Linked DNA regions of Saccharothrix espanaensis DSM 44229. The protein of the gene in region 1 binds, or shares a complex with, the protein of each later gene. Links are inferred from orthologs where the notes say so. Each region holds a gene or a part of one and is shown in the gene's direction. Other genes may lie near its edges.

Region 1 (14,321 bases):
CGCACCATGTCGGTGAGGTTCTCCTCGGCAGCCACAGTGGCGGTGGCGGGGACGCTGAACTCGCGCACGTCAACCTCCGGACGATTGTTTGTTACCGGTGGGGAAACCTAGCCTGTGATTCCGGCAATACACCAGGCCGGTGGTCCGTTCCGTGACCGTGTCGTGGCACTCTTCCCACCCGTGCCGAGCGTGGACGTCGTCGACGAGACATTTCTCGCAGTCCCCCCCGAGGTGGTGGCCGCCGCTTTCGCCGCGCCCGAGTCGTGGGCGCGGTACTGGCCCGACCTCATCCTGGACGTCTACCTCGACCGGGGTGCGCAGGGCCTGCGCTGGACCGTGGGCGGGGCGCTGGTGGGCACCATGGAGGTGTGGCTGGAGCCGGTGCTCGACGGCACGCTGCTGCACTACTTCCTGCGCGCCGACCCGCGCGGCGAGACGACCCCCAAGCGGGTGCGGCAGGAGCTGCGCCGCCGCCAGCTGGCAGCCAAACAGGTGTCCCTGGGGCTGAAGACGACCTTGGAAGCCGGGCGCGAACCGGGCGTGCCGCCCGCCCTGCCGTAGATTCGCGGGGGTGCGGGTTCACGTCGTCTCGGATGTCCACGGCAACGCCGAGGCCCTCGCCCGCGCGGGCGACGGGGCCGACGCACTGGTGGTCCTGGGGGACTTGGTCGACTTCGTCGACTACTACGACCACGGCAAGGGCATCCTCGGTCGGGTGTTCGGCGCGGAGAAGGTCGAGGTGTTCGCCCGGCTGCGGCGCGAGCGGATGAGCGCGGAGACCGTGCGCTACATCCGGTCGCTGTGGGACAGCCTGGACGACGCGGCGGAGGTCGTCCGCGAAGCCGTGCTGGAGCAGTACACCGAGCTGTTCGCGGCGATGAGCGCGCCGACCTACGCGACGCCGGGCAACGTGGACAGCCCCGAGCTGTGGCCGCGGTTCGTGCGCGACGGGGTGCACGTGCTCGACGGCGAGTCGGCCGAGATCGGCGGCCTGAGGTTCGGCTTCGTCGGCGGGGCGCTGATCGCGCCCGGGTTCGTGCGGCGGCCGGGCGCGCCCTGGTACCCGTACCTGCGCACCGAGGACGAGTTCGACGCGGCGCTGGCCGGGCTGGGCCCGGTGGACGTGCTGTGCACCCACATCCCGCCGGCGGTGGCGGAGCTGACCTACGACGTGGTGGCGCGGCGGCCCGAGTGGGGGTCCGCGGCGCTGCTGGACACCATCCGCCGGGACCGGCCCCGGTGGTCGGTGTTCGGGCACGTGCACCAGCCGATGGCGCGGCGCGTCCGGGTGGGGTGGACCGAGTGCGTGAACGTGGGCCACTTCCAGCGCAGCGGCACGCCCCACGTGTTGCGATGGTGAGCCGAACCACCGGGTAGCCTCCCCGGCATGGCCGACGAGTCCACCCAGTCCATCGTCATCGACGCGGCTCCCGCCGAGATCGTCGCGGTGATCGCCGACTTCGCCGCGTACCCGCAATGGGCCAACGGGGTGAAGCGCACCGAGGTGCTGGAGACCGGTGCGGACGACTACGCGGCGCAGGTCAGGTTCAACATCGACCAGGGTCCGATCAAGGACGAGTACGTGCTCGCCTACGACGAGTGGTCGACCTCGCGGATCTCGTGGCACCTGGTCAAGGGGCAGATGCAGAAGTCCCAGGAGGGCAGCTACGCGTTCACCGAGCGCGGCGGCTCGACCGAGGTGACCTACACGCTGTCGGTGCAGCTCGTGGTGCCGATGATTGGCCTGTTCCGGCGCAAGGCCGAGAAGATGATCATGGACACCGCGCTCAAGGAGCTCAAGCGCCGGGTGGAAAACGCTGGATGAGCGCGCGTCTGCTGCTGTTCACCGGCAAGGGCGGGGTCGGCAAGACGACCCTCGCCGCCGCCACCTCCGCCGCGCTGGCCGCGGGCGGGCGCAAGGCCCTGGTCGTGTCCACCGATCCCGCGCACTCGCTGGGTGACGCGTTCGGCGTGCCGCTGGGCTCCGCGCCCACCGAGGTGGACGCCGGGCTGCACGCGGCCCAGGTCGACCCCCGGACGCTGGTCGACGGCACGTGGCGGGAGCTGCGCGGGCACCTGCGGACCGTGCTGGCGGGCGCGGGCGTGGACGAGCTCGACGCCGAGGAGCTGACCGTCCTGCCCGGCGTCGAGGAGCTGCTCGCGCTGGCCGAGGTCGCGCGGCTGACCCGCACCGGTCCGTGGGACGTGGTCGTGGTCGACTGCGGCCCGACCGCCGAGACGCTGCGGCTGCTCGCGCTGCCCGAGGCCGTCGCCGGCTACCTGGAACGGCTGTTCCCCACCCACCGCCGGGTGGTGCGCGGCCTGCTCGCCGGGCTGGCCGGCACCGCGGCCCCGGTGGAGCGGTGGGACGCCACCGCCGACGCGCTGGGCCGGCTCGCCGAGAACCTGGAGCAGCTGCGCGGCCTGCTGACCGCCGACACCACCGCCGTCCGGCTGGTGCTCACCCCCGAACGGGTGGTCGCCGCCGAGACCCGCCGCACGGTCACCGCGCTCGCGTTGCAGGGCATCCGGGTCGACGGCGTGATCGCCAACCGGCTCGTGCCGCACCCCGGTGCCGGCCGCGGCCCGGCCGCGACCTGGCTGCGCACCCGGCGCGCCGAGCAGGACGCCGTGCTGGCCTCGCTGGACCTGGGCCCGGTGCGCACCGTCGAGCACCACGCCCGCGAACCAGTCGGCCTGGCCGCGCTGCTGGAGGTCGCCGAGGCCCTCTACGCGGGAGCGGACCCGCTGGCCGGGTCCGGTGCGGCCGGGCCGCTGGTCGACGTGGTGCGGGTGGACGACGAGTACGAGCTGCGGCTGGCGCTGCGGGTCGGCGACTCGGAGCTGGAGCTGGCCCGCGTGGGCGACGACCTGGCGGTGACCGTGGACGGCCGGCGCAGGCTGATCGCCCTGCCGTCGCTGCTGCGGCGGTGCGTGGTGGTCGGCGCGGAACTGGACGACGACGGGGTGGCCGTGCGCTTCCGCCCCGACCCCGACCTCTGGATGCGGTGAGGCACGTGGACGCGAAACTCGCCGAGGAACTCCGGCTGCTGCTCGACGCCGCCGCCGAGCGCGCGCAGCCGTGGCTGAACAAGCTCGCCGACGGCGAGCACGGCGAGCACGGCGAGCGCACCTGTGGCTGGTGCCCGCTGTGCAACGCGGTGGCGCTGGTCCGCGGCGACCGCTCGGAACTGGCCACCCGGGCCGCCGAGCACGTCGCCGGGCTCATCGCGGTGCTGCGCGCGGCGCTCGCCGAGCCCGCTGCCGCCGGGCCCGCCGACCCTTCCGACGCCGAGGAGGAGCGCGAACCCCGCGTGCAGCACATCCCCGTGGTGCGGCGGCGGACGCAGTGCTGACCGTCGGCGTCGACGTCGGCGGCACCAGCGTGCGCGTCGGCGTGGTGGACGCCGACGGGGCCGTCCTGGACACCGCCCGCGCCGCCACCCCGTCCGGGGAGGGGGCGCTGGAGGAGGCGATCGGCGCGGCCGTGGCCGAGGTCGCCTCCCGGCACCGGGTGGCCGCGGTCGGCCTGGCCGTGGCCGGGTTCGTCGCGTCGGACCGGCGGACCGTCCTGTTCGCGCCGCACCTGGCGTGGCGGCAGGCCCCGGTCGCCGACCGGATCGCCGAGCGCGTCGGGCTGCCCGTGGTGCTGGAGCACGACGCCAACGCGGCGGCGCTGGCCGAGCACCGGTTCGGCGCGGCCCGTGGTGCCGGGATCGCGGTCCTGGTGGCGATCGGCACCGGGATAGGAGGCGCGCTGCTGATCGACGGCAAGGTGTTCCGCGGGGCGCACGGCGTCGCGCCGGAACTCGGCCACCTGCGGCTGGTGCCGGACGGGCGGCCGTGCCCGTGCGGCAAGAACGGCTGCTGGGAGCGGTACTGCAGCGGGACCGCGTTGACGACCACCGCGGTGGAACTGCTGGCCCGCCACCCCGGCGTGTCGACGTCACTGGCGCGCGAGGCGCTGGGCGACTCGCGGGCGGTGACCGGCCGCCGGATCGCCGCCGCGGCCCGCGACGGCGACCCGCTGGCCAAGCGCGCGATGATCGACCTGGCCCGGTGGCTGGGGGAGGGCCTGGCGCTGGTGGCCGACGTGTACGACCCGGAGGTCGTGGTGATCGGCGGCGGCGTGTCGGAGTCCGCGCCGCTGTTCCTGGACGAGGCCCGCGAGCGCTACGCGGCCGTCGTCACCGGCGCGGGCCACCGCCCACTGGCCCGCATCCGCACCGCGCAACTGGGCGACGACGCGGGCATCGTCGGCGTGGCCACCCTGGCCCGCGACCTGACCACCACCCGCCCAGCCCACAACGGTCGCCGCTAGCCGCAGTGACTGGTCGGGTTGTTGGCGGCGTGTCGGGTTGAAGACGGGTGGACCTCCGGCCCGGACCGGGCAACGACCACCGCCTGGCACCCTGCCCGGCTCGATCCACGATCACAACCACTACCGAGCTCACAGCGCCGTCGACGGCCGACCAACCACCCGACCGACCGCCTGGACCTCAACGACACCACGAGTCAGTACAACTAGAGGACCGCGCCGTCGTCCCAGCCGGAGTCCGGCGGTGGGCCGTTGCGGATGCGCAGGACCAGCCAGCCCGCGCCCGAGCACAGCACGACCAGCGCCACCGGGGTGCCGATCGTCGGGGTCAGCCCGAACAGGCTCGGGAACAGCAGCAGGACCACGCCGAGCAGGATCAGCAGCAGGGCCGCGACGGTGCCCGCGCGCAGGGCGGGCAGCGGGGGCGGGTCCGGCGGGACGAAGTGGTCGTCCGGGTCGTCGTCCGGCTCGTCGTCCGGGTCGGCGTCGGCGGTGGCCACGGCGGGCCGGCCCTCCGAGCGGGCGGGCTTCGCGGGCTCGGCTTCCTCGTCCGCGGCGTCGTCCGCTGCGTCGGCGGCGGCGTCGGCGGCGGCGTCGTCCGCATCGGGCCAGGTCCTGCCGACGCCTTCGCGTTCCAGGCCGGCCACGATCTCGGCGAAGGTCGCGTCCACGTCCTCCGGGCCGTCCGTCGAGTCGCGTCGGGAGTTCATCGGCGTGCCCCAACCCTCCGGTCGTGAAGGCGAATCCTCTGCCAGACTTCATCGTCCCACGAGGCCGTTGTGTTGCGGATTACGGCGGTCGGTGGGACTTGCGACCGTACCGGCCGCACCGGGCCGTTCGTTGTGCCTGGTGCGGTTGGCTCCGTAGGCTGGCCCGCGGGGACCAAGCACGTCGAGGAGGCGCTGCCGGCAGTGCTCTACTGGCTGATGAAACACATCCTGCTCGGGCCGCTCCTGAAGCTGTTCTTCCGCCCCAAGATCATCGAGGGCGCGGAGAACATCCCGAAGGAGGGCGGCGCGATCCTGGCGTCCAACCACCTCGCGGTCTCCGACTCGTTCTTCCTGCCGCTGAAGCTGTCCCGGCGGGTCACCTTCCCGGCGAAGATCGAGTACTTCACCGGCAAGGGCCTCAAGGGCGCGTTCCAGCGCTGGTTCTTCTCCGGCGTCGGCCAGGTGCCGATCGACCGGTCCTCGGCGTCGGCGGCGCAGGGCGCGCTGGACACCGGCGTGCGCATCGTCCGCGAGGGCAAGCTGCTCGGCATCTACCCGGAGGGCACCCGCTCGCCCGACGGGCGGCTCTACAAGGGCAAGGTCGGCGTCGCGTGGATCGCCCTGGAGTCCGGCGCGCCGGTCATCCCGATCGCCATGTTCGGCACCGACAAGGCGAACCCCATCGGCTCGAAGATGTGGCGGCCGCACCCGATCCGGATCAAGATCGGCAAGCCGCTGGACTTCTCCCGCTACGAGGGCCTGTCCGGCGACCGGTTCGTGCTGCGGTCGATCACCGACGAGATCATGTACGCCCTGATGGAGCTCTCCGGCCAGGAGTACGTCGACGTCTACGCGGCCAAGGCCAAGGAAGAGCCCCAGAAGAAGCCTGAGAAGGACTCCCGGAAGAAGCCCGAGGGACAGGGCTCCGGTGCTCCTGGGGACGCCGACCGGCTGCCCGGCACCAAGGCCGGGTGAACCGCACCTTAAGGTGGGCGCGGTGCGGTTCTTCTACGACTGTGAGTTCATCGAGGACGGGCTGACGATCGACCTCGTCTCCATCGGGGTGGTCGACGAGGAAGGCCGCGAGTTCTACGCCGTGTCGACCGAGTTCGACCCGGAGAAGGCCGGTCCGTGGGTGCGGGCGAACGTGCTCAACCAGCTCCCGTCCCCCGCCGACCAGGCCTGGCGCGGTCGCGAGCGGATCCGCCGCGACCTGCTGGAGTTCCTCGGCGGGGCCAAGACCAACCGGGACGACATCGAGCTGTGGGCGTGGTTCGCCGCCTACGACCACGTGGCGCTGGCGCAGCTGTGGGGCCCGATGCCCGCGCTGCCGCGCTGCCTGCCCCGGTTCACCCGCGACCTGCGGCAGCGCTGGGAGGACGTCGGCAAGCCCAAGCTGCCCGCGCCGCCCGCCGACGCGCACGACGCGCTCGCCGACGCCCGCCACAACCTGGCCCGCTGGCAGGTGATCGAGGCCGAGCGCCGCCGCCGCGGGTTCGCCGTCCGCTAGGTGGGACCCGGCCTTGCTGCACCGATCCAGCTCGTGACAGTCTTGGGTGACCCACGCCACGAAGAGATTGGCTAAGCAGATGCGTATTGGTGTGCTCACCGGCGGTGGTGACTGCCCCGGCCTCAACGCGGTCATCCGCGCCGTGGTCCGCAAGGGCGTCGAGGGCCACGGCTGGGAGATCGTGGGCTTCCGCAACGGCTGGCAGGGCCCGGTCGAAGGGCTCACCAAGCCGATCGGGCTCGGCGACGTCGAGGACATCCTCACCCGGGGCGGCACGATCCTGGGCTCGTCGCGCACCAACCCGTACAAGATCGAGGGCGGTGTCGACCGGATCCGCGAGGTGCTCGCCGCCGAGGGCGTCGACGCGCTGATCGCGATCGGCGGCGAGGACACCCTGGGTGTCGCGAAGCGGCTGACCGACGACGGCATCGGCGTGGTCGGCGTGCCGAAGACCATCGACAACGACCTGGGCGCGACGGACTACACGTTCGGCTTCGACACCGCCGTGCACATCGCCACCGAGTCCATCGACCGGCTGCGCACCACCGCCGAGTCCCACCACCGGGCGCTCGTGGTCGAGGTCATGGGCCGGCACGCGGGCTGGATCGCGCTGCACTCCGGCCTCGCGGGCGGCGCGAACGTGATCCTGGTGCCGGAGCGGCCGTTCAGCGTGGAGAAGGTCGTCGAGTGGGTGGAGCGGCGGTTCGAGCGGCAGTACGCGCCGATCATCGTCGTCGCCGAGGGCGCGGTGCCCGAGGGCGGCGCCGAGGTGCTGCACTCCGGTGAGAAGGACGCGTTCGGCCACGTCCGGCTGGGCGGGGTCGGCACCTGGCTGGCCGAGGAGATCGCCGAGCGCACCGGCCAGGAGTCCCGCGCGGTCGTGCTCGGGCACACCCAGCGCGGCGGCATCCCGACCGCGTACGACCGGGTGCTGGCGACCAGGTTCGGCCTGCACGCGGTGGACGCGGTCGCCGAGGGCGACTTCGGCGTGATGGTGGCGCTGCGCGGCACCGACATCGTGCGGGTGAAGCTCTCCGAGGCGACGGCCGAGCTCAAGACCGTGCCGCTGGAGCGCTACGCCGAGGCCGAGGTCTTCTTCGGCTAGGCAGCACGACCTTCGGGCGCTTCCGGACGGACCCTCGACCCGCCCGGAAGCGCCCGTTGCCGTCTTCCCGCCTGCTGCCGGCAGCCGGGCCGGGGAACGGCCGACCGCCCGTTCCCCGCGCGACCCGGCCGGGACGGGAGCCGTGCGGGGCCGCCGGTACGGGTTCCCGCAGCACCTTCCGGCGCGCGCCGGCCGGAGATCTCCCGAACCGCTTCGACGCCCCGCCGCGTCGGGTACGACCACGCCGGACCGGCCCGGACCGGTGCCCGCACGCGGTCGGACGAGCCTTGGCCACCGGGTGCGGCGCGCGCTGCGGGAACAGGTCCGCGACGGGCGTTGCGACCCCACGTCGCCCGGCGATTCGCCCCCCGGGCGGGTGGTGGGCATGACGCGCATCATGATGAGGCGATCCAGTGCCCGTCCCTCAGCGCGGACCGCCTACCCTTAACACGTGAACTGGACCGTGGACGTGCCCGTGGACACGCTTCCCGAGCTCCCGCCCCTCCCGCCCGAGCTCCGCAACCGACTGGACGAAGCGCTGAGCCGCCCCGCGGCCCAGCAGCCCGAATGGCCGGACGCGGAGCAGGTGCGCCGGGTGCGCGCGGTGCTGGAAAGCGTCCCGCCGATCACCGTGCCCGCCGAGATCGACCGGCTGCGCGGCAACCTCGCCGAGGTGGCCCGCGGTGAGGCGTTCCTGCTCCAGGGCGGTGACTGCGCCGAGACGTTCGCGGACAACACCGAGCCCCACATCCGCGCCAACGTGCGCACCCTGCTCCAGATGGCCGTGGTGCTGACCTACGGCGCGAGCCTGCCGGTGGTCAAGATCGGCCGCATCGCCGGCCAGTACGCCAAGCCGCGCTCGTCGAACATCGACGCGCTCGGCCTGCCGTCCTACCGGGGCGACATCGTCAACTCGCTGATCACCACGCCCGAGGCGCGCGTCCCGGACCCGTCGCGGATGATCCGCGCCTACGCCAACGCGGGCGCGGCGATGAACCTGCTGCGGGCGATGACCACGGCGGGCATGGCCGACCTGCACCGGCTGCACGAGTGGAACAAGGACTTCGTGCGCACCTCGCCGGCCGGCGAGCGGTACGAGGCGCTGGCCGCCGAGATCGACCGCGGCCTGCGGTTCATGTCGGCGTGCGGCGTGCAGGACAGCTCGCTGCACACCACGGAGATCTTCGCCTCGCACGAGGCGCTCCTGCTGGACTACGAGCGCGCGCTGCTGCGCCTGGACAGCAACAGCGACCAGCCCAAGCTGTACAACCTGTCCTCGCACTTCCTGTGGATCGGCGAGCGCACCCGCCAGCTCGACGGCGCGCACATCGCGTTCGCCGAGCTGCTGGCCAACCCGATCGGCCTCAAGATCGGCCCGTCGACCACGCCGGAGATGGCGGTCGAGTACGTCGAGCGGCTCGACCCGCGCAACGAGGCCGGCCGGCTGACCCTGATCAGCCGGATGGGCAACGGCAAGGTGCGCGACGTGCTGCCCGCGATCGTGGAGAAGGTCACCGCGTCGGGCCACCAGGTCATCTGGCAGTGCGACCCGATGCACGGCAACACCCACGAGTCGTCCACCGGCTACAAGACCCGGCACTTCGACCGGATCGTGGACGAGGTGCAGGGCTTCTTCGAGGTGCACCGCCGGCTGGGCACGCACCCCGGCGGCATCCACATCGAGCTGACCGGCGAGGACGTCACCGAGTGCCTGGGCGGCGCCCAGGAGATCTCGGACACCGACCTGGCGGGCCGCTACGAGACCGCCTGCGACCCGCGGCTGAACACCCAGCAGTCGCTGGAGCTGGCCTTCCTGGTCGCGGAGATGCTCCGCAGCTGACCTGATCGGACCCGACCCGCGCCCGGCGGCCCAGGACCCCACGTCCCGGACCGCCGGGCGCTGTCGTCTCCGGGGCCGCTGTCGTTCCGGGCGCTGTCGTCGCGGGCGTCGCCCTCGCGGCGGTGCGGTCGACCGCCGCGCTCGACCTCCGCGCGCCGGGCCGCCCAGAAGGCCGCGTCCCGCCCGCCGACGGCCACGCCGGTCCCGCCGTCGAGCTGTTCGCGCAGGTTGTCCGGCGTGCCGGTTGATCTCGGTGAGCCGGTGCGGCAGGACGTCGAACAGCGTCACGTCCGGGCGCGGCCACCACGGCACGTGACCAGGTGCGTCGAACGCGTCGACCGTCGCGGCCGAGTGCGCCCACACCCGCCGGTAGCGCTCCACGATCCCGGCGCGGGTCTCGTGCTCGGTCGCCCACAGGTCGGTGCCGCGCGCGGTCTCGTCGTCCCAGCGGGGCAGCGGCTCGGGGAACGGCCGGCCGAAGACCTCGCCCGAGGTAGCGGGCCTCCGACGTCGCCTCGTGCTCGACCAGGCCGAGCACGAGGCCGCCCGCCGTCAGACCGCGATGATCGTGATCTTGGTGCCCTTCGGCACCCGCTCGCCGGGCCGGATCGACTGGTTGATCACCGTCGCCCGCTCCCGGTTGTTGAACTGCACCTCGACCTGGAAGCCCGCCTTCTCCAAGGTCTCCTTGGCCTCCCTGAGCTTCTTGCCCTCGACGTTCGGCACGGTCACGCCCCGGTCCGCCGCGACGATCACGGTGACCCGCTTGTCCGCGCCGAGCGTGGTGCCCGCCACCGGGTTGGTCCGGACCACCCGGCCGCCGTCGACCTCGCCGGAGGGCTCCTCGGGGCCCTCCACGGGGTCGAACCCGGCCGCGGCCAGCTCCGCGAACGCCTCGTCCTTCGTCTTGCCCTTCACGTTCGGCACCGGCTTGGGCTGCACGCCCTTGCTCAGCACGACCGTCACGACGCTGCCGATCTCCACGGCCGTGCCGGGCGCGGGCTTGGTCGTCACGACCTTGCCCTTGGGCACGCGGTCGCTGAACGCGTCGTCGTTCGGGTCGAGCTTGGACTTCAGCCCGACCGCGGCGATCTCCCGCTCCGCGGCGGCCGGGTCGGAGCCCGCCGCCACCTGCGGCACGACCGGCTTGCCACGCGAGACCACCACCCGCACCAGGTCGCCGCGGGTGGCCTCGGCGCCGGGGGCCGGGTCGGTGCTGAGCACCTGGCCGCTGGGCACGGTGTTGCTGTTCTCGGTGGACACCGCGGACTTCAGGTTCGCGCTCTCCAGGATCGCGACCGCCGCGTCCTGCTCCTTGCCGACCACGTCGGGCACCGACTCGACCCGGCCGATGGACAGCCACCAGCTCACCAGGCCGACCACGACCGCCGCGACCGCGACGACGCTGATCCAGGTGATGAACTGCTTCTTGCTCTTGGCCCGCATCTCCTCGTAGAGCTGCTCGGGCGTCTTCTTCTTCGGAGGCCGCTTCGGTCGCACGGGCCGCGTGCGGGGCACCACGGCCGTCTGCTGCCCTCCCAGGGGCGCGGGAACGCCCATGGCGGGCGACGGGGTGGGGTCGAGCCCGCGCGGCAACGCCTGGGTGCCCTGCGGGCCGGGCGGCGGGAACCGGCGCACCGGCACGGTCGCCTCGGCGAAGGCCACGGCCCCGACGCCCACCGGCTGCACCCGCTCGGTCTTCGGCTCGGCCGACGCGGGGGTGTCGGCGGTCGCCGCCGTCACGGTCGGCACGTCCACGGCGGCCAGGCCGAGCGTCGCCCGCGCCGTCTCCACCTCGGACAGGAACGCCTCGGCGTCCGCCGGGCGCAGGAACGGCTCCTTGCGCGTCGACCGGCGGACCAGCTCCGCGACCTCGGCGGGCACGCCGGTCACCGGCGGCACCTCTTCGTTCACGTGCCGGTAGGCGACCGAGATGGCCGTGTCGCCGACGTAAGGCGGCGCGCCGGTCAGCATCTCGTAGAGCAGCACGCCCGCCGAGTACACGTCGCTGCGGGCGTCGGCGTTGCCGTTGGTGACCTGTTCGGGTGACAGGTACGCGACTGTGCCGAGGATCGTCGTGTCGCTCGTGATGGCCGGCGTGGACACGGCGCGCGCCAGGCCGAAGTCTGCGACCTTCACCACACCGGCGCGCCCGATGAGCACGTTCTCCGGCTTCACGTCCCGGTGCACGAGCCCGGCCCGGTGCGCGGCGGCCAGCGGCGAGAGCACCCGCTCCAGCACCGTCAGCGCCAGCGGCACGTCCAGCTTCCCCCGGGCGGTGATCAGGTCGCGCAGCGTGCCGCCCTCGACCAGCTCCATCACCAGGTAGACCCGGTCCTCGTCCACGCCCTGGTCGTGGACCGCGACGACACCGGGGTGGTGCAGCCCGGCCGCGGCGCGCGCTTCCCGCTCGAACCGCGCGACGAACTGCGGGTCCGAGGAGAACCGGGGGTCCATGACCTTGATCGCCACGGGGCGCTCCAAGCGCGTGTCGACGCCCCGGTACACGGTGGACATGCCCCCGCGTGCCACCAGGGTGCCCACTCGGTAGCGTTGTTCGAGCAGCCCGCCGATCACGTTCGTCGCCGACCTTTCCACAGCCGTGGATCGTACGGTGGGGTGGAGCCGACCGGAGCCGTGCGCTGGGAGCATCCCGACCGGCGTGTGGGATCCGTGTCAAAGCCCCCGGAAACAGGGGGTGTCCGGGAACCGACCCGGGGGTGTACCGCCACCACCCGGTTGGCGCAGGGCATTGCTCCCGGCGTTGTGGCATCGTGACGCACGTGAGTGCGATTCCTGCCGCTGCGGATGTGCTGGCTCCCGACCTGGAGGTCCTTGACCTGCCTGAGGTCGGCGAGCGTCTTGGCCTGCCGGTCACCCGTGTCCACCAGTTGCTGCGCGACGGCCAGTTGCTCGCGGAGCGCCGGAACGGTGTCCTCGTCGTCCCCTCCCAGTTCCTCGCCGCCGGAGGCGTGGTGAAGGGGCTGCCCGGCACCATCACGGTGCTGCGCGACTCCGGTTACTCGACCGATGAGATCCTTCGCTGGCTGTTCACCGAAGACGACACGCTGCCCGGCACGCCGATCGAGGCGTTGCGCGGCGACCGCGGCCGCGAGGTGAAGCGGCGGGCACAGTCCATGGGCTTCTGACTCGTGCGCCGACCAGACCACTAACTCCGACCAGGCGCGTCCGGGCGGTTCCAGCGGAGCCGTCCGGACGTCGCGCGGGCCGCCACCGACCGGGACAGCCCCGGCAGGGCGACCGAGAGCCGCCGTGCGTTCGACACCACCACGCGCTTGTCCAGCACGTGGTGGTCGGCGACGGCTATTCCGTCCAGGATCTCCCGGTAGAGCACCAGCGCCGTGCGCACGCACGGCCGTGCGACCGGGTGCAGCAGCGGCACGGCCGTCTCCGCCTCCCGGTACGCCGCGTACGCCACCGCGGTGAGGTGCCGCACCGCGCGCCTGATGCGTTCGTCCGGCTTGCCCGTGCGTCGCGACCACGCCAACAACTCCCGGTTCACGTCGTAGACGCGCAACACGTCCTGCGGCAGGTACACGCGACCGCGGTCGAGATCCTCTCCCACGTCCCGCAAGAAGTTCGTGAGCTGGAACGCGCGCCCCAACGCCGCCGCGCCCGGCTCGGCGTGCGACAGGGGCGCGATGGTGCCGAAGACCGGCAGCAGTTGCAGCCCGATCACCTCGGCCGACCCGCGCATGTACCGGTCCAGCTCGGCGAGCGTCGCGTACTCGGTGGTGTGCAGGTCCATCCGCATCGACGCCAGGAAGTCCGCGAACAGCGCGGGGTCGATCCGGTAGCGCCGCACGGTGTCCGCGAGCGCCGCCAGCACCGGGTGCCCGGTGGGGCGTCCCGCCAGTTCGTCGGCCAGCTGCCGCTCCAGCACGTCCAGCTCGCCCGCCGGGTCGGCGGAGGTGCCGCTGTCCACGATCTCGTCGGCCCACCGTGCGAAGCCGTACAGGGCGTGCACGGCGGGGCGTCGCACGGGCGGGAGCAGCCGGGTGGCGAGGAAGAACGTGCGGCCGTGGCGGGCGTTGAGCTCACGGCACCGGGCGTAGGCGTCGGCCAGGGCCGGCCCGGTCACGGGTACCTGCTGGACAGCTTCAGCGGGTCGGGCTTGACCAGGGAGACGCACGCCAGCGCCGAGACGGCGGCGATGAGCGCCAGGTAGCCCCACGAGTAGAGCGCGGTGTCACCGTCGGGGAAGGTCACCAGCAGCAGGAACGTGGAGAAGAACGCCGCCGCCTGCAACCCCTTGGTGCTCCAGGCCAGGCCGGCCGCCAGCACCAGCGCCCAGCTGAAGTACCAGGGCAGCGTGGCCGGCGAGAGCAGCGCCACGGCCAGCGACGTGATCGCCGCCCGGCGGATCGCCTCCGGCCCGCCGTCGGCGGCGGCCCGCCACTGCCGCCAGGCGATGAACAGCAGCAGCAGCGACCCGAGGCCGCGCGCGACGGTCAGGAACACGCCCGGCTCGACCCGCACCACCAGGTTCACGACGGTGTGGGCGAAGTCACCGACGGCGCTGGGCAGCGACAGCCAGTTGACGATGGTGGACGACGAGCTCAGCGCCGGGATCCAGCCCAGGTCGAGCCCGGACAGCAGGGTCGTCGCGGTGAACACCACGAGGAACGTGGCCAGCCCGCCCGCGATGGCCTTGACCAGCTGCACCGTCCGCGAGCCCGCCAGCCGTCGCGCCCACACCAGCACCAGGAACGGCAGCGCGACGACGGCGGTGGCCTTCACCGCGAACGCCAGGGTCACCACGGCGATCCCCAGCACGTGCCGGCCGTCGAGCACGAACAGGCAGCCGGCGGCCATCA
Region 2 (14,458 bases), 6.0 Mb from region 1 along the record:
CGGGCGCGACCTGGTCCTGCGCAGCCTGGCGTTCCAGGCGTGCTTCCTGTCCGCCGCGTCGGTCGCCGCGCGCACGTCGGTCGGCGCGGTCGGCGCGCACCAGATCGTGCTGCAGCTCTGGACGTTCCTGGCGCTGGTGCTCGACTCGCTGGCGATCGCGGCGCAGGCCATCGTCGGGCAAGCGCTGGGCGCGCACCGGCCCGAGCAGGCCAAGAGGTTCGCCTGGCAGGTCACCGGGTACGGGCTGGTGTTCGGCGTGCTGCTGGGCGTGGTGTTCGCCGCGCTGGCGGGGGTGATCCCGCCGCTGTTCACCACCGACCCGGCGGTGCTGGGCGAGGTGCCGCACGCGTGGTGGTTCTTCGTCGCCCTGCAACCGGTGGCCGGGGTGGTGTTCGCGTTGGACGGGGTGCTGCTCGGCGCGGGCGACGCCGCGTTCCTGCGCACCGCGACCCTGCTGGCCGCCGGGGTCGGCTTCCTGCCGCTGATCTGGGCCTCGTACGCCTACGGCTGGGGGCTCGTCGGCATCTGGGCGGGGTTGTCCGCGTTCATGGTCCTGCGCCTGGTCCCGCTGCTGCTCCGGACGCGTTCGGGCAGATGGGCGCGGGTGGGGGTGGTGTGGTGAGGGGCACTGCCCGGAATTGTTAACAGAAGGCAAGTGTTCCCGATAGACGGAGTGCCGCCGCAGGAACACCGAGGAGCTTCGCCGTGCCGGTCGATCGTGCCACCAGCCAGGCGTGGCTGATCTGGTCAACCGCCGTCGTCGTCTACGTGGCAGCCCTCTTCCACCGCACCTCGCTCGGCGTCGCCGGGCTCGAAGCCGCCGACCGCTTCCACGTCGGACCCGCCGCGCTCAGCACGTTCACCGTGCTCCAGATCGGCCTCTACGCCCTGATGCAGATCCCCACCGGCCTGCTCGTCGACCGGTTCGGCGCGCGCCGCGTCCTGGTCGCCGCCGCCCTGCTGATGGGTGTCGGCCAGGTCATGTTCGCGCTCGCCTCCTCCTACCCGCTCGGCCTGGGCGCGCGGGCCGTGCTCGGCATCGGCGACGCGATGACGTGGGTGAGCGTCCTGCGCCTGGCCGCCGCGCACTTCCCGCCACGCCGGTTCACCGTCGTGATGTCGCTGTCCGCCGCGCTCGGCGGCGCGGGCAACCTGGTCGCCACCGTCCCGCTGACCCTGCTGCTGGCGAGCACCGGGTGGACCGCCACGTTCCTGATCGCGGGCGTGGCCACCGCCGCCTACTCGGCCGTCGTCGCGTGGCGCGTCCGCGAGGTGCCGCACGGCGTGACCCAGCCACCCGTCGAACCGGTGCCGCTGCGCACCGTGGCCAAGCGCGTCGTCTCGGCGTGGTCCGTGCCCGGCACGCGGCTCGGCTTCTGGGTGCACTTCGCGTCCATGTCCACACCGGCGATGCTCGGCCTGCTGTGGGGGTTCCCGTACCTGGTCGAGGCGCAGGGGATGAGCCGCCCCGACGCGTCGGCGGTGCTCAGCCTGCTCGTCGTGGTCGGGATCGTGGCCGGACCGCTGATCGGCGCGGTGATCGCGCGCAAGCCGGAGTGGCGGATGCCGATCGTCGGCTGCTACCTCGGTGCGGCGCTGGTCGGGTGGGCCGTGCTGCTCGGGTGGCCCGGCGGGGTGCTGCCGCCCGGCGTGCTCGCGGTCGTGTTCGGCGTGCTCGCGGTCGGCGGCCCGACCTCCGGCGTGGCGTTCGCGCTGGTGCGCGACTACAACCCGTTGCACCGGGTGTCGACGGCCACCGGCGTCGCGAACGTCGGCGGGTTCGCCGCGATCACGTTCACCGCGTTCGCGGTCGGCGTGGTGCTGGACCTGACCGAGGGGCTGCCGGTCGCCCAGGCGTACCGGATCGCCTTCCTGGCCGTGGTTTCCGTGCTGGTGCTCGGCGTGTGGCGGACCGCCGTGTGGTGGCGCCGGGCGCGTGCGGAGGTGTTCGCGGCGGAGGAGCGCGGGGAGCAGGTGCCGGTGCAGTTGCGTCGCCGGCGTTGGGACGTTCTGGCCGAGGCTTAGGATGTGCGGTCGTGTCCGCATCAACTTCCGCTGTGCAGCCAGGTCTGGTCGTCGTAGACAAGCCGGACGGCATGACGTCCCACGACGTGGTGGCCAAGGTCCGCCGCATCCTCGGTACCCGCAAGGTCGGGCACGCGGGCACGCTCGATCCCATGGCGACCGGCGTCCTGGTGCTCGGGGTCGAGCGCGCGACCAAGCTGCTGGGCCACCTGGCGCTGGACAGCAAGGCGTACCTGTCGACCATCCGCCTGGGCTCCGCCACCACCACCGACGACGCCGAGGGCGAGGTCCTGTCCACTTCGGACGCGTCGGCCGTCGCGGAGGACGCGATCCGCGCGGGCGTGGCGAAGCTCACCGGCCCGATCCAGCAGGTGCCCAGCGCGGTGAGCGCGGTGAAGATCGACGGCAAGCGCGCGTACGCGCGGGTGCGCGACGGGGAGACGGTGGAGATCCCGGCGAGGCCGGTGACCGTGCACCGGTTCGACGTCCTGTCGATCCGGCGCGAGGGCGAGGCGACGGAGCTGGACGTGATGGTCGAGTGCTCGTCCGGCACGTACGTCCGAGCCCTGGCCCGCGACCTGGGCGCGGACCTGGGCGTGGGCGGCCACCTGGCGGCCCTGCGCCGAACCCGGGTCGGCCCGTTCGACCTGAGGGTCGCGAAGACCCTGGCGCAGCTGGAGGAGTCGCCGGCGCTGTCCCTCGACCTGGACGAAGCAGTCGACAAAGCCTTCCCCCGCCGGGAGATCGAGCCCCGCGAAGCGGTGGCGCTGTCCCACGGCCAACGCCTGGCAGCCGGCGGCTTCGAAGGCACGTACGGGGTGTTCGGCCCGGACGGCCACGTAGTAGCCCTGGCAAAAGACGAAGGCCCGATCGCAAAAGCCCTGGTAGTCCTGACCCCAGCAGGCTGACACCAGCCCGTCCACCCCAAGACCCACCCCCACACCCCTTCGCGTGACCCGTCCCCGACCCGTCACGCCATCGGGTGATCATCCCCAAAATACGTACGGAAACACTGTTCCCGATACTCGGTTTGTATACCGAGCCGCGAACCCAACCAGTCGACCAACTCACCCCACACCCCGCCCGACCAGCACCCCCACCACGGCCCACACCAGTACCCACAGCCCACGACCCAGGACCCGCACCACCCGCAACCCCCACCCGCCTACCCGGCCATCCGCTCCGCCACGCCGCCCCCTCCCACCCACATCTGCCCGCCCCGCCCCGGCCCGGCCATGTCCAGCCCTGTCCGGCCCGGCCCGGCCCGCGATATCGCCCCGGTCGACCAGGCGGGCCCGATAGTCGCCACCCGTCTGCCCGTCACTCGTCTGCCCGTCACTCGTCGGCCCGCCACCCGTCTGCCGCGCCACCCGCCGCTCCTGGTGGTGTGTCACCCGGCGGAGCGGTGGAGAGCCGCTGACGGAGGTACCCGGCATCCCTCCGGCCGCCCTACCGTGGACCGCATGGCGCGATGGGTGTGGCCGACCGCCGCGGGTGTGGTGACCTCGGCGACCGGCGTGGTGATCAACTTGGCCACCGACCAGATTTCCAACCCCTGGACCTGGGGCGCGGTGGTGCTGCTCACCGTGGCGGGCGTGTTCGTGGGCTTGGCCGCGCAGCGGTCGGAGGGCTCGGCTCCGCCGGGCGATGTGCACAACACCGTCTCCGGGTCCATCCAGGGCAACGTCGTGCAGGCCCGAACTCTCGGTTCGGTCAGCCTGAACACCGGCATCATGAGAGCCAGCCCCACGATCGAGCAATCCGCGACCGCGTACGACGGCAGCAACGTCCACCAAGCCGGTCGCGACATCCGCCACGAGATCCACCGCGACGCCCGTGACGAAATGGATCGCGACGTTCGCGAGTCCCGCCGCGACGCCCGCGACGCCCGCGACGACCGGAGGCTGTGACGCGCAGCCGTCGCGGGAGTGGTGGAAATCTCGCGCGAATCGACGGCCGATCGCCATGCGCGAAACCGACAGCGATCGGCATGTCTCGCGCCAAAACGGAGCCGGCCGGACGGCGAAATCCGCGCGAAATCGGAGCCGGTCGGACGGCGGATGCCGCGTGAAATCGGAGCCGGCCGGTTGGCGGATGCCGCGCGGAATCGGGGGTGCGGGGCCGGTTTCGGGCGAAAGCGGCAGCGGTGGGCCGTTCTGACGAAATGCGCGGCGAGCGAACCCGTTCGGGCGTAATCGGCGCTGGTCTGGCTGGCGCGTGTCGGGCGGCAGGGTGCACGAAGGCACCGGCGACGGGCGGTTCGCGGGCACCGGTGGCGGGCCGGCTGGGGGTGTTGGCGGTGGGGCGTCCGGTGCGCGGCGGCGGCGTGGGTGTGGGCGTTGACGCCGGTCGGCTTGGGTCGGGTGCGTCCCCGTAGGCTGCACCCCGTGCAACGGTGGCGAGGGTTGGACCACCTGCCCGGCGGGTGGGGTCGGTGTGTCGTGACGATCGGCGTGTTCGACGGGGTGCACCGGGGCCACCAGGCGCTGGTCGGGCGGGCCGTCGAGCTCGCCGCCGAGAAGGGTGTGCCGTCCGTCCTGATGACGTTCGACCCGCACCCCTCCGAGGTCGTGCGACCCGGCAGCCACCCCGCCCAGCTGACCAGTCTCCGGCGCCGCTCCGAGCTCGTCGAGCAGCTCGGCGTCGACGTGTTCTGCGTGGTCCCGTTCACCGTCGAGGTGTCGCGGATGACCGCGGCCGAGTTCGTGCACGAGATCCTGGTCGACCGGCTGCATGTCGCGTCCGTCGTCGTCGGCCAGAACTTCACGTTCGGCAGCAAGGCCGCCGGCAACGTCGACCTGTTGCGCGCGCTGGGCCAGCGCTTCGGGTTCGGGACGGAGGGGGCGGATCTGGTGACCGACGACGGGGTCACGTACTCCTCCACCTACATCCGGGCGTGCATCGACGCCGGTGACGTGAAGGCCGCCGCCCAGGCGCTGGGCCGGCCGCACCGGCTGGAGGGGATCGTGGTGCGCGGCGACGGGCGGGGCAAGGAGCTCGGGTTCCCGACCGCGAACCTGTCCACCACCCGCTTCGCCGCCGTGCCCGCCGACGGCGTCTACGCCTGCTGGTTCATCCACTCCAGCGGGCGCCGGCTGCGCGCCGCGGTCTCGGTCGGCACGAACCCGACGTTCTCCGGCCGGGAGCGCCGGGTGGAGGCGTTCGTGCTCGACGTGGACGAGGACTTCTACGGCCAGCGGGTCGCGCTGGACTTCGTGGAACGCCTGCGCGCCATGGAGCGGTACGACACCGTCGACGAGCTGTTGGACCAGATGCACAAGGACGTCGCGCAAACCCGGGTCATCCTCCCGGAGACCGCCGCGTGACGCGTTGAACCACCTGGGTGGATCCGGACATGCGTCCACCACTTACCTGGCAAGATGCCTGTCACGTCCAAGCCGGTAAGGGGAGAGGCGAAGGTGGAGGACCACAAGATCGTCCAGCGCAATCTCGCGTTGCAGCGAGAGTGGTACGGAGAGCCCCTGGGGGACCGGGTGCGCCGGCTGGTGGTGGCCTTCAACGTCTCCCAGGCGCAGCTCGCGGACGTGCTCGGGATCAGCGCGCCGATGCTCAGCCAGGTGATGAGCGGTCGCCGCGCCAAGATCGGCAACCCGTCCGTGCTGGCCCGGATGATCATGCTGGAGCGCAAGGTCCTCACCCCGGACGTGGCGACCGGCGCGCCCGCGGCGTTGCAGCGCGCGCTGGACGAGGTGCGCGACTCCAAGCCCACGGTGAGCCGTGACTCGCTGCCGGTCAACGGCACCGACGACGAGGCCGCCGTGTTCCCGTTCCTGCGCCGCATCGCCGACCGCCGCGAGTTGTCGCAGGCGGCCGACATGCTCGGCGACGACTTCCCGGCGCTGGCCGACCTGCTGCGCCGCGCGGGCAAGGGCCGCGACTCCTGAGGCTGTTCACCGGCGTCTTCCCGCCCGCGGACGTCGTCGCCGACCTCGCCGACGCCCTGCGCGCGGCCCGTGCCGCGCACCCCGACCTCAGGTGGAGCGCGCCCGACCGCTGGCACATCACGCTGCGCTTCCACGGTGACGACGCCGAGCCCGCCGGCCTGCTCGACGCGCTGCGCGGCCTGCCCGCGCCGAGGGTGGCACTCACCTCCTCCGGCACGTTCCCGGGCGTGCTGTGGATGGGTGTGCGCGGTCCGCTGCGCCCGCTCGCCGAGGCGACCGGGGCGACCGGCGACTGGCGTCCACATCTGACGGTCGCCCGTGCGCGTCGGCGCGGGGATCGCCTGCCGCACGTGGACTTCGACGGTCGCGAGTGGACCGTGACGGAGGTCGCACTGGTGCGCAGCTGCCCGTCCACGGGCTACGAGGTGCTGGACCGGGTGCCCTTGACCACGCCAAACGGGTAGTGGCCGGCGACTACTGGTAACCTCGACAGTTGGGTCTGGCTGCGGTCCGTGGCGGCCATGACCGTCTACCCCCGGCAACGGGGCCGCACGGAACATCGCATCAGGTACAAGGAGTAGCGGAAACGTGGCACTGACCACCGAGCAAAAGAAGACCATCCTCGCCGAGTACGGCGTCCACGACTCGGACACCGGCTCCGCCGAGGCCCAGGTCGCGCTGCTCAGCAAGCGCATCGCGGACCTGACCGAGCACCTCAAGCAGCACAAGCACGACCACCACTCGCGTCGTGGTCTGCTGCTGCTGGTCGGCCGTCGCCGCCGGCTGCTCAACTACCTCCAGAAGGTGGACATCCAGCGCTACCGGTCGCTGATCCAGCGACTCGGCCTGCGCCGCTGACCACCGCCGAGGGGGAGTGACCGGACCGGTCGCTCCCCCTCGGTGCAGTACCGCCCACCGGGCGAAAACCGCAAGACCGCAGTACAACAGCACACACAACGAAACAAAGACGAGGGACGCACGCGCGGCGCACCGGGACGACTTGATCGCCGGTCCTCGGTAGTGGCCCCCTGGCCCAAGACGACAACCCAGGGGACTTCGATCGAAGACCGGCCTCGTCCGACCCGCGACCCGCGCCCGTGCGCGCTGCGGCCCGCATGACGAGGAGTTCTGACACACATGACCGACAACGAGGTCCACGAGACTTCAGCTGTGATCGACAACGGTCGGTTCGGCACCCGCACCATCCGCTTCGAGACCGGCCGGCTGGCCCGTCAGGCGGCCGGCTCCGTCGTCGCCTACCTGGACGACGAGACCATGCTGCTGTCCGCCACGACGGCGTCGAAGCACCCGAAGGAGCACTTCGACTTCTTCCCCCTCACGGTGGACGTCGAGGAGCGCATGTACGCCGCGGGCCGCATCCCCGGCTCGTTCTTCCGCCGCGAGGGCCGCCCGTCGACCGACGCGATCCTGACCTGCCGGCTGATCGACCGGCCGCTGCGCCCCTCCTTCGTGGACGGTCTGCGCAACGAGATCCAGGTCGTCATCACGGTGATGAGCCTGAACCCGGCCGACCTGTACGACGTCGTGGCGATCAACGCCGCGTCCGCGTCGACGCAGCTGGCCGGCCTGCCGTTCTCCGGCCCCATCGGCGGCGTCCGGGTGGCGCTGATCGAGGGCCAGTGGGTGGCGTTCCCGACCCACGAGCAGCTCGAGAAGGCCGTGTTCGACATGGTCGTCGCGGGCCGCACGGTCGGTGACGACGTCGCGATCATGATGGTCGAGGCCGAGGCCACCGAGCGCGTGATCGACCTGGTCGCCGAGGGCGCGCAGGCCCCGACCGAAGAGGTCGTGGCGGCGGGTCTGGAAGCCGCCAAGCCGTTCATCAAGGTGCTGTGCGACGCGCAGGCCGAGCTCGCGGCGCACGCCGCGAAGGCGACCGGCGAGTTCCCGACCTACCCGGCGTACCAGGCCGACGCGTTCGAGGCCGTCGAGCAGGCCGGTTCGGCCGACCTGGCGCAGGCGCTGACCATCGGCGGCAAGCAGGAGCGCGAGTCCCGGATCGACGAGATCAAGGCGTCGGTGCTGGAGAAGCTGGCCGAGCAGTTCGACGGCCGGGAGAAGGAGGTCGGCGCCGCGTTCCGCTCGCTGACCAAGAACCTGGTGCGCCAGCGGATCCTGCGCGACAAGGTCCGCATCGACGGCCGCGGCCTGACCGAGATCCGTTCGCTGTCCGCCGAGGTCGAGCTGATCCCGCGGGCGCACGGCTCGGCGCTGTTCGAGCGCGGCGAGACCCAGATCCTGGGTGTCACCACGCTGAACATGCTGCGCATGGAGCAGCAGATCGACTCGCTGTCCCCCGAGACGCACAAGCGTTACCTGCACCACTACAACTTCCCGCCGTTCTCCACCGGCGAGACCGGCCGGGTGGGCTCGCCCAAGCGCCGCGAGATCGGCCACGGCGCGCTGGCCGAGCGGGCGCTGATGCCCGTGCTGCCCAAGCGCGAGGAGTTCCCCTACGCGATCCGCCAGGTCTCCGAGGCGCTGAGCTCCAACGGCTCCACCTCGATGGGCTCGGTCTGCGCGTCCACGATGTCGCTGCTCAACGCCGGTGTGCCGCTCAAGGCGCCGGTCTCGGGCATCGCGATGGGCCTGGTCTCCGACCAGGTCGACGGCAAGACCGAGTACGTGGCGCTGACCGACATCCTGGGCGCGGAGGACGCGTTCGGCGACATGGACTTCAAGGTCGCCGGCACCAAGGAGTTCGTCACCGCCCTCCAGCTCGACACCAAGCTCGACGGCATCCCGTCGGAGGTGCTCGGCGCGGCCCTCAACCAGGCCCGCGACGCGCGCCTGACCATCCTGGAGGTGATGGCCGAGGCCATCGACCGCCCGGACGAGATGAGCCCGTACGCGCCGCGCGTCACCTCGGTGAAGATCCCGACCGACAAGATCGGCGAGGTGATCGGGCCGAAGGGCAAGATGATCAACTCGATCACCGAGCAGACCGGTGCCGACATCTCGATCGAGGACGACGGCACGATCTACGTCGGCGCGGCGGACGGCCCGTCGGCCGAGGCCGCGATCGGCCTGATCAACGCGATCGCCAACCCGCAGCTGCCGAAGGTGGGCGAGCGCTTCCTGGGCACCGTGGTGAAGACCGCGGCGTTCGGCGCGTTCGTCTCGCTGCTGCCGGGCAAGGACGGCCTGATCCACATCTCCAAGCTGGGCAACGGCAAGCGCATCGGCAAGGTGGAGGACGTCGTCAAGGTCGGCGACAAGCTCCGGGTCGAGATCGCCGACATCGACCAGCGCGGCAAGATCAGCCTCGTGCTGGTGAACGAGGACGCGGACGCCGCTCCCGCGCAGGACACCGCTCCCGCGCAGGACGCGCCGGCCCAGGACGCCGCTCCGGCGCAGGACACCGCACCGGCCGAGTCCGCGGCGCAGTGACCACGAGCGTCAACGGGACGGCCGCGGGTGCCTCGGGCACTCGCGGCCGTCCGCTTAACAGCAGGCTCGGGCACCTCCAACGACCCGGCAGCACCCGCGTGCTGGAGCAGAGCGCGACCGGCGTGACCGTGCGCCGCAGCGTGCTGCCCTCCGGCCTGCGGGTGATCACCGAGCAGATCCCCGGCGTGCGTTCGGCGTCGGTGGGCCTGTGGGTGCAGGTCGGGTCGCGGGACGAGCGGGCCGAGGTGGCGGGCGCGGCGCACTACCTGGAACACCTGTTGTTCAAGGGCACCGCGAACCGGTCGGCGGCGGCGATCGCCGAGGAGATCGACGCGGTCGGCGGCGAGCTGAACGCGTTCACCGCCAAGGAGCACACCTGCTACTACGCGCACGTCCTCGACGAGGACCTGCCGCTGGCGCTGGACCTGGTGTGCGACGTGGTCTTCGAGGCGCTGTGCGAGCCGCGCGACTTCGAGACCGAGCGCGGCGTGGTGCTCGAAGAGATCGCCATGCGCGACGACGACCCGGAAGACCTGCTGCACGACGCGTTCCTGGACGCGATGCTCGGTGAGCACCCGCTGGGCCGCTCGGTGCTGGGCACCGAACGGTCCATCCAGGACATGGACCGTTCCGCGCTGTACGGCTTCTACAAGCGCCGCTACACGATGCCGCGGATGGTGCTCGCGGTGGCCGGGAACGTGGAGCACAACCACGTGATGCGGTTGGCGCGCAAGCAGATCGGCGAGCGGTTGGGGCGCACCGGCACGCCGGTCGCGCCGCGCGTGGGCCGGGCCCGAATCCCCGGCACGCGCAAGCTGGTGCTGCACTCCGACGACACCGAGCAGGCGCACCTGATGCTGGGCGTGCGGGCGGTGGACCGGCACGACGAGCGCCGGTTCGCGCTCAACGTGCTCAACGCGGCGTTGGGCGGTGGCATGAGTTCCCGGCTGTTCCAGGAGGTCCGCGAACGACGGGGCCTGGCGTACCAGGTGTACTCGTCGGTGGGCCTGTACGCGGACACCGGCACGTGGTCGGTGTACGCGGGCTGCCAGCCCGACCGGCTGGGCGACGTCGCGGGCGTGGTGCGCGACGTGCTGTCCGTCGTGGCGGCGGAGGGCCTGACCGACGCGGAGGTCGCGCGCGGCAAGGGCCAGTTGCGCGGCGGGCTGGTGCTGGGTCTGGAGGACACCAGTTCCCGGATGTCCCGGGTCGGCAAGGGCGAGCTGAACTACGGCGACTACCTGTCGGTGGAGCAGACGCTGGCGCGGATCGACGAGGTGACCGCCGAGGACGTCGCCGCGCTGGCCCGCGAGCTGCTGCGACGCCCCGTCGCCGCCTCCGTGGTCGGCCCTTACGCTCACGCCGATGATTTGCCGCCCCAGGTGCACGAGGTGATCTCTTGAGCAACCCACCGTCGGAGCTTCCGCTCGACCCTGCAAGCAGGTCTTCGGACTTCCCCCTCGACCCGCCCCGCCGGTCCTCGTCCGATCCGATCCGGGTCGGCGTCCTGGGCGCGCGGGGCCGCATGGGCGCTGAGGTCGTGCGCGCCGTCGAGGCCGCGGACGACGCCGAGGTCGTGGCGACGGTCGACGCGGGCGACCTGCTGGCCGGCCTGGCCGACGCGGGCGCGGAGGTCGTGGTCGACTTCACCAGCCCCGACGTCGTGATGGACAACCTGCGGTTCTGCGTGGACAACGGCATCCACGCGGTGGTCGGCACGTCCGGGTTCGACGCGCGGCGGCTGTCCACCGTCGCCGAGTGGCTGGAGCCCGAGCCGGAGGTGGGCGTGCTGATCGCGCCGAACTTCGCCATCGGCGCGGTGCTGTCGATGAGGTTCGCCGAGCTCGCGGCGCGCTACTACGACTCCGCCGAGGTCATCGAGCTGCACCACCCGCGCAAGGTGGACGCCCCGTCCGGCACCGCCGCGCACACCGCCCGGCTGATCACGCAGGCGCGCGAGGCGGCCGGCGTGGGCCCGATGCCCGACGCCACCACCCAGGAGGCTCCGGGCGCGCGCGGCGCGCTGGTCGGCGACGTGCGGGTGCACTCGCTGCGGATCGCCGGGATGATCGCCCACCAGGAGGTCGTGTTCGGCACCGAGGGCGAGACGCTGACCCTGCGGCACGACTCGCTGGACCGCACGTCGTTCATGCCGGGGGTGCTGCTGGCGGTGCGCTCGGTGTTCACCCACCCCGGCCTGTCCGTGGGGCTCGACAAGTACATGGACCTGTGAAGGCGCGCACGACCGCGTTCATCATCACCGCCGCGCTCGCGGTGTACTTCGTGCTGCTCGGCGGGCGCGCGGTGGTGTTGATCGGCACCGGGGAAGCGGTCGGCATCGGGCTCGGCGCGGCCGTGCTCGTGCTGCCGCTGATCGGGGCGTGGATCGCGTGGACGAACCTGCGGTTCGGGTTCACCACCGAGGAGATGGCCCGCCGGCTGGCCGACGAGGGCGCGCTGCCGGACGTGTCGGGCCTGCCGCGCCGGCCGTCCGGGCGGGTGGACCGGGAGGCGGCGGACGCCTGGTTCGAGCAGCGCCGGGCCGACGTGGAGGCCGAGCCGGAGGACTGGCGGCGGTGGTTCGCGCTGGCCCAGGCCTACGACCTGGCGGGTGACCGGGGCCGGGCCCGGGAAACCATGCGCCAGGCCATCGACCTTTTCCAGGTGTCGAAGAATCAGGCGTGAAGCATTCGGGTGAGACTCAATTCATCCGGTTTTAACGCCAATTCACCTTGGTTTGTCCGGTGATCGCTGGATAACGTGGTGGGGTGAGCAACACCTACCAGAACCTGCGGATCACCATCGCCTGCCTGGTCCTCGTCACCGCGTTCGGGGCGGCGCTCGCCCTCACCTAGACCGACCGTGCGACTCGCCCTCGGTCGGGCGAATCCGGTCACTCGACCGGGTGCACCTGGGTGCGACCGCTCCGCGGCTCGGGTAGCCGTGAGCATGGACCGAACAGATCTGCTGTACGACTGCGACCTGCTGGACCGGCACGGCGAGCGCGTGGGGCCGGTCGAAGAGCTGTGGCTGGACGGGGGACGCCCGCTGTGGGCGGGCGTCCGCACCGACAACGCCACCACCCTGGTACCCATCCGCGGGGCCCAGGTGCGCGACCGCCGGCTGGTGGTGCCGGTGGACAAGAGCGAGATCGAGGAAGCACCCCGGATCGGTGCCGAGCTGTCCGAGGTGGAGCACGTCGAGCTGCACGACCACTACGGCCTCACCGTGCCGCGACAGCGCCTCGTGCGCCACGAGCGCCGCTGACCGACATACGACGTCAGGCCGGCGGCACTGGTGGGCCAGTGCGGGGCTAGTGCGGCAACCAGCCCGCCATGATGCCCGGTGACGCGGCGAGGACGCTGAACCGGGCGAACCGCCCCACCATCCCGGTCGTGATGAACAGCCACGACGACATGCCCGCGAGCCCCGCCAGGACCGTGGTGAACATGAACGGCGGCAGCCCGACCACGGAACTCACCGCGTGCGTGCCGAACATCCAGTGCGGGTGCCGGTGGCAGCGCTCCCGCACCCACTCCAGCCTGGCCTTCCACTTCGCCCGGAACGGCGTCAGCGGCTTGGCCGGCCTCTCCTTGCGCTTGAACCACGCCGGCAGGTGCCAGTCGCCGCGCGCGGCCAGGAAGTAGAACATCTTGCCCAGCACCTGGCCCACCGCGACCGCGAGCCCGATCCACCACCAGGAGATGTGGGGTTGCTGCGTGACGAGGCCGATGACGAAGACCTCGATGCTGATCAGGGGGATGATCGCGGACCCGAACGCCACACCGAACGTCAGGCCGATCCACCCCAGCAGTGCCCACACCTGTTCGAGGCTAGCAACCGCTCAGGCCGTGAGCGGTGGGGTCAGCCCCCCGGAAACCCTGATCTCGCGCACCGGCCGACCACCCGCGTCCAGGGTGCGCACGGTGCCGTCGGCCTCCCAGCCGGCTTTCGCGTAGAAGCCGCCGGAGGACTTGTCCGCCTCCGGGATCCACGCGATCCCGCGCGTGCACCCGCCCTCCAGCAACGCCTGACCGGCCGTGGCCAGCAGCCGCGCGCCGTGGCCGCGCCGACCCCACCGGGGCTCCACCAGGACGCTGACCAGCGCGGTGGTGGCCGCGTCGTCGGGCAGCGCGCCGTCCGCGCGGGCCACCTCGGTGTCCGGCGCGGTCCCGGCCACGCAGAAGCCCACCAGCCACTGGCCCTCGGTCGCCACGAACACCCGCGCGTGCGCCACCGCCTCGGCCCACGCCTCGGTGGTGTCGGACAGGCCGTCCAGGACTTCGTCCGGGAGCAGCTCCCGGTACGCGGTGCGCCACGTGTCGCGGTGGATCCGGGCGATCTCCGGCACGTCTTCGGGCTTCGCGGTCCGCACCGCGGCGTCGGCCATGCGAGGCACCCTAGTGGCCGAAATCCACGTGATCCGGGCGGGTGTCACGTGAAAGCGTGCGGACATGCGTTGGGCTGCGTTGGGCGTCGTGTACGTGGTGTGGGGCTCGACGTACGTGGGCATCAAGTTCGCGATCGAGACCATGCCGCCGTTGCTGTCCGCCGGGACGCGGTTCCTGGCCGCCGGGCTGGTCCTCGCGCTGATCGTGGGGCGGCGGCTGCGCATGACGTGGCCGCAGTTCCGCACGGCCGCGCTGCTGGGGCTGTTGCTGCCCGCCTGGGGCAACGGGCTGGTGGTCGTGGCGGAGCAATCGGTGGCTTCGGGGCTGGCCGCGCTCCTGGTGGCGTCGGTGCCGATCTACGTGGTCCTCCTCCGGCGGCTCGGTGGCGAACGGCCGCCGCGCGTCACGTACGTGGGGGTGGCCGTCGGGTTGGTCGGGTTGGCGGTGCTGCTGCTGCACGACGTGGGCGGCTCGTCGTGGTGGGGGCCGTGGGCGGTGCTGCTGGCCGCGTTCGGCTGGGCGCTCGGGTCGTACCTGAACGGCAGGCTGCCTACTGCGGACCCGTTCGCGATGTCCGCGGTGGAGATGATCGTCGGCGGCGCGCTGCTGTCGTTGGTCGGCGTTGTCGCGGGGGAGAGCGTCACGCTGTCCGAGGTGTCCACGACGTCGTGGCTCGCGTGGGGCTACCTCGTGGTGTTCGGGTCGTTGTTGGCGTTCAGCTCGTAC

What was found.
Region 2: BN6_RS08085 (region 1) and BN6_RS33625 share a complex: the UniProt entries of both Bacillus subtilis proteins name them as parts of the possible RNA degradosome complex. The link is inferred for Saccharothrix espanaensis DSM 44229 from one-to-one orthologs.

The regions. Positions count from the first base shown.
Region 1 is NC_019673.1:1,694,115-1,708,435, forward strand. Bases 5,753-8,630 are described here. They hold BN6_RS08085 (6-phosphofructokinase), read left to right. Parts: upstream 5,753-6,617; coding sequence 6,618-7,643; downstream 7,644-8,630. Other genes in these bases: BN6_RS08075 (lysophospholipid acyltransferase family protein), read left to right, coding at 5,753-6,003; BN6_RS08080 (polyadenylate-specific 3'-exoribonuclease AS), read left to right, coding at 6,026-6,538; BN6_RS08090 (class II 3-deoxy-7-phosphoheptulonate synthase), read left to right, coding at 8,095-8,630. Outside these bases: BN6_RS08035 (AMP-dependent synthetase/ligase), read right to left, coding at 1-68; BN6_RS08040 (polyketide cyclase / dehydrase and lipid transport), read left to right, coding at 181-561; BN6_RS08045 (metallophosphoesterase family protein), read left to right, coding at 572-1,360; BN6_RS08050 (SRPBCC family protein), read left to right, coding at 1,388-1,825; BN6_RS08055 (ArsA family ATPase), read left to right, coding at 1,822-3,012; BN6_RS08060 (hypothetical protein), read left to right, coding at 3,018-3,356; BN6_RS08065 (ROK family protein), read left to right, coding at 3,350-4,321; BN6_RS08070 (hypothetical protein), read right to left, coding at 4,525-5,028; more of BN6_RS08075, read left to right, coding at 5,230-5,752; more of BN6_RS08090, read left to right, coding at 8,631-9,483; BN6_RS08095 (Stk1 family PASTA domain-containing Ser/Thr kinase), read right to left, coding at 10,036-12,081; BN6_RS08100 (Rv2175c family DNA-binding protein), read left to right, coding at 12,267-12,632; BN6_RS08105 (phytoene/squalene synthase family protein), read right to left, coding at 12,653-13,585; polyprenol phosphomannose-dependent alpha 1,6 mannosyltransferase MptB, read right to left, coding at 13,582-14,321. UniProt on the Bacillus subtilis protein: Catalyzes the phosphorylation of D-fructose 6-phosphate to fructose 1,6-bisphosphate by ATP, the first committing step of glycolysis.
Region 2 is NC_019673.1:7,721,512-7,735,969, reverse strand. Bases 6,690-9,704 are described here. They hold BN6_RS33625 (polyribonucleotide nucleotidyltransferase), read left to right. Parts: upstream 6,690-7,067; coding sequence 7,068-9,341; downstream 9,342-9,704. Other genes in these bases: BN6_RS33620 (M16 family metallopeptidase), read left to right, coding at 9,440-9,704; rpsO (30S ribosomal protein S15), read left to right, coding at 6,690-6,788. Also shown: BN6_RS33665 (MATE family efflux transporter), read left to right, coding at 1-622; BN6_RS33660 (MFS transporter), read left to right, coding at 706-2,025; tRNA pseudouridine(55) synthase TruB, read left to right, coding at 2,037-2,933; BN6_RS33650 (hypothetical protein), read left to right, coding at 3,525-3,935; BN6_RS33645 (bifunctional riboflavin kinase/FAD synthetase), read left to right, coding at 4,413-5,351; BN6_RS33640 (helix-turn-helix domain-containing protein), read left to right, coding at 5,445-5,930; BN6_RS49850 (2'-5' RNA ligase family protein), read left to right, coding at 5,927-6,394; more of rpsO, read left to right, coding at 6,519-6,689; more of BN6_RS33620, read left to right, coding at 9,705-10,744; dapB (4-hydroxy-tetrahydrodipicolinate reductase), read left to right, coding at 10,834-11,574; BN6_RS33610 (hypothetical protein), read left to right, coding at 11,571-12,026; BN6_RS33605 (PRC-barrel domain-containing protein), read left to right, coding at 12,291-12,608; BN6_RS33600 (YqaA family protein), read right to left, coding at 12,655-13,155; BN6_RS33595 (GNAT family N-acetyltransferase), read right to left, coding at 13,186-13,731; BN6_RS33590 (EamA family transporter), read left to right, coding at 13,796-14,458. UniProt on the Bacillus subtilis protein: Involved in mRNA degradation. Catalyzes the phosphorolysis of single-stranded polyribonucleotides processively in the 3'- to 5'-direction. Necessary for competence development in Bacillus subtilis.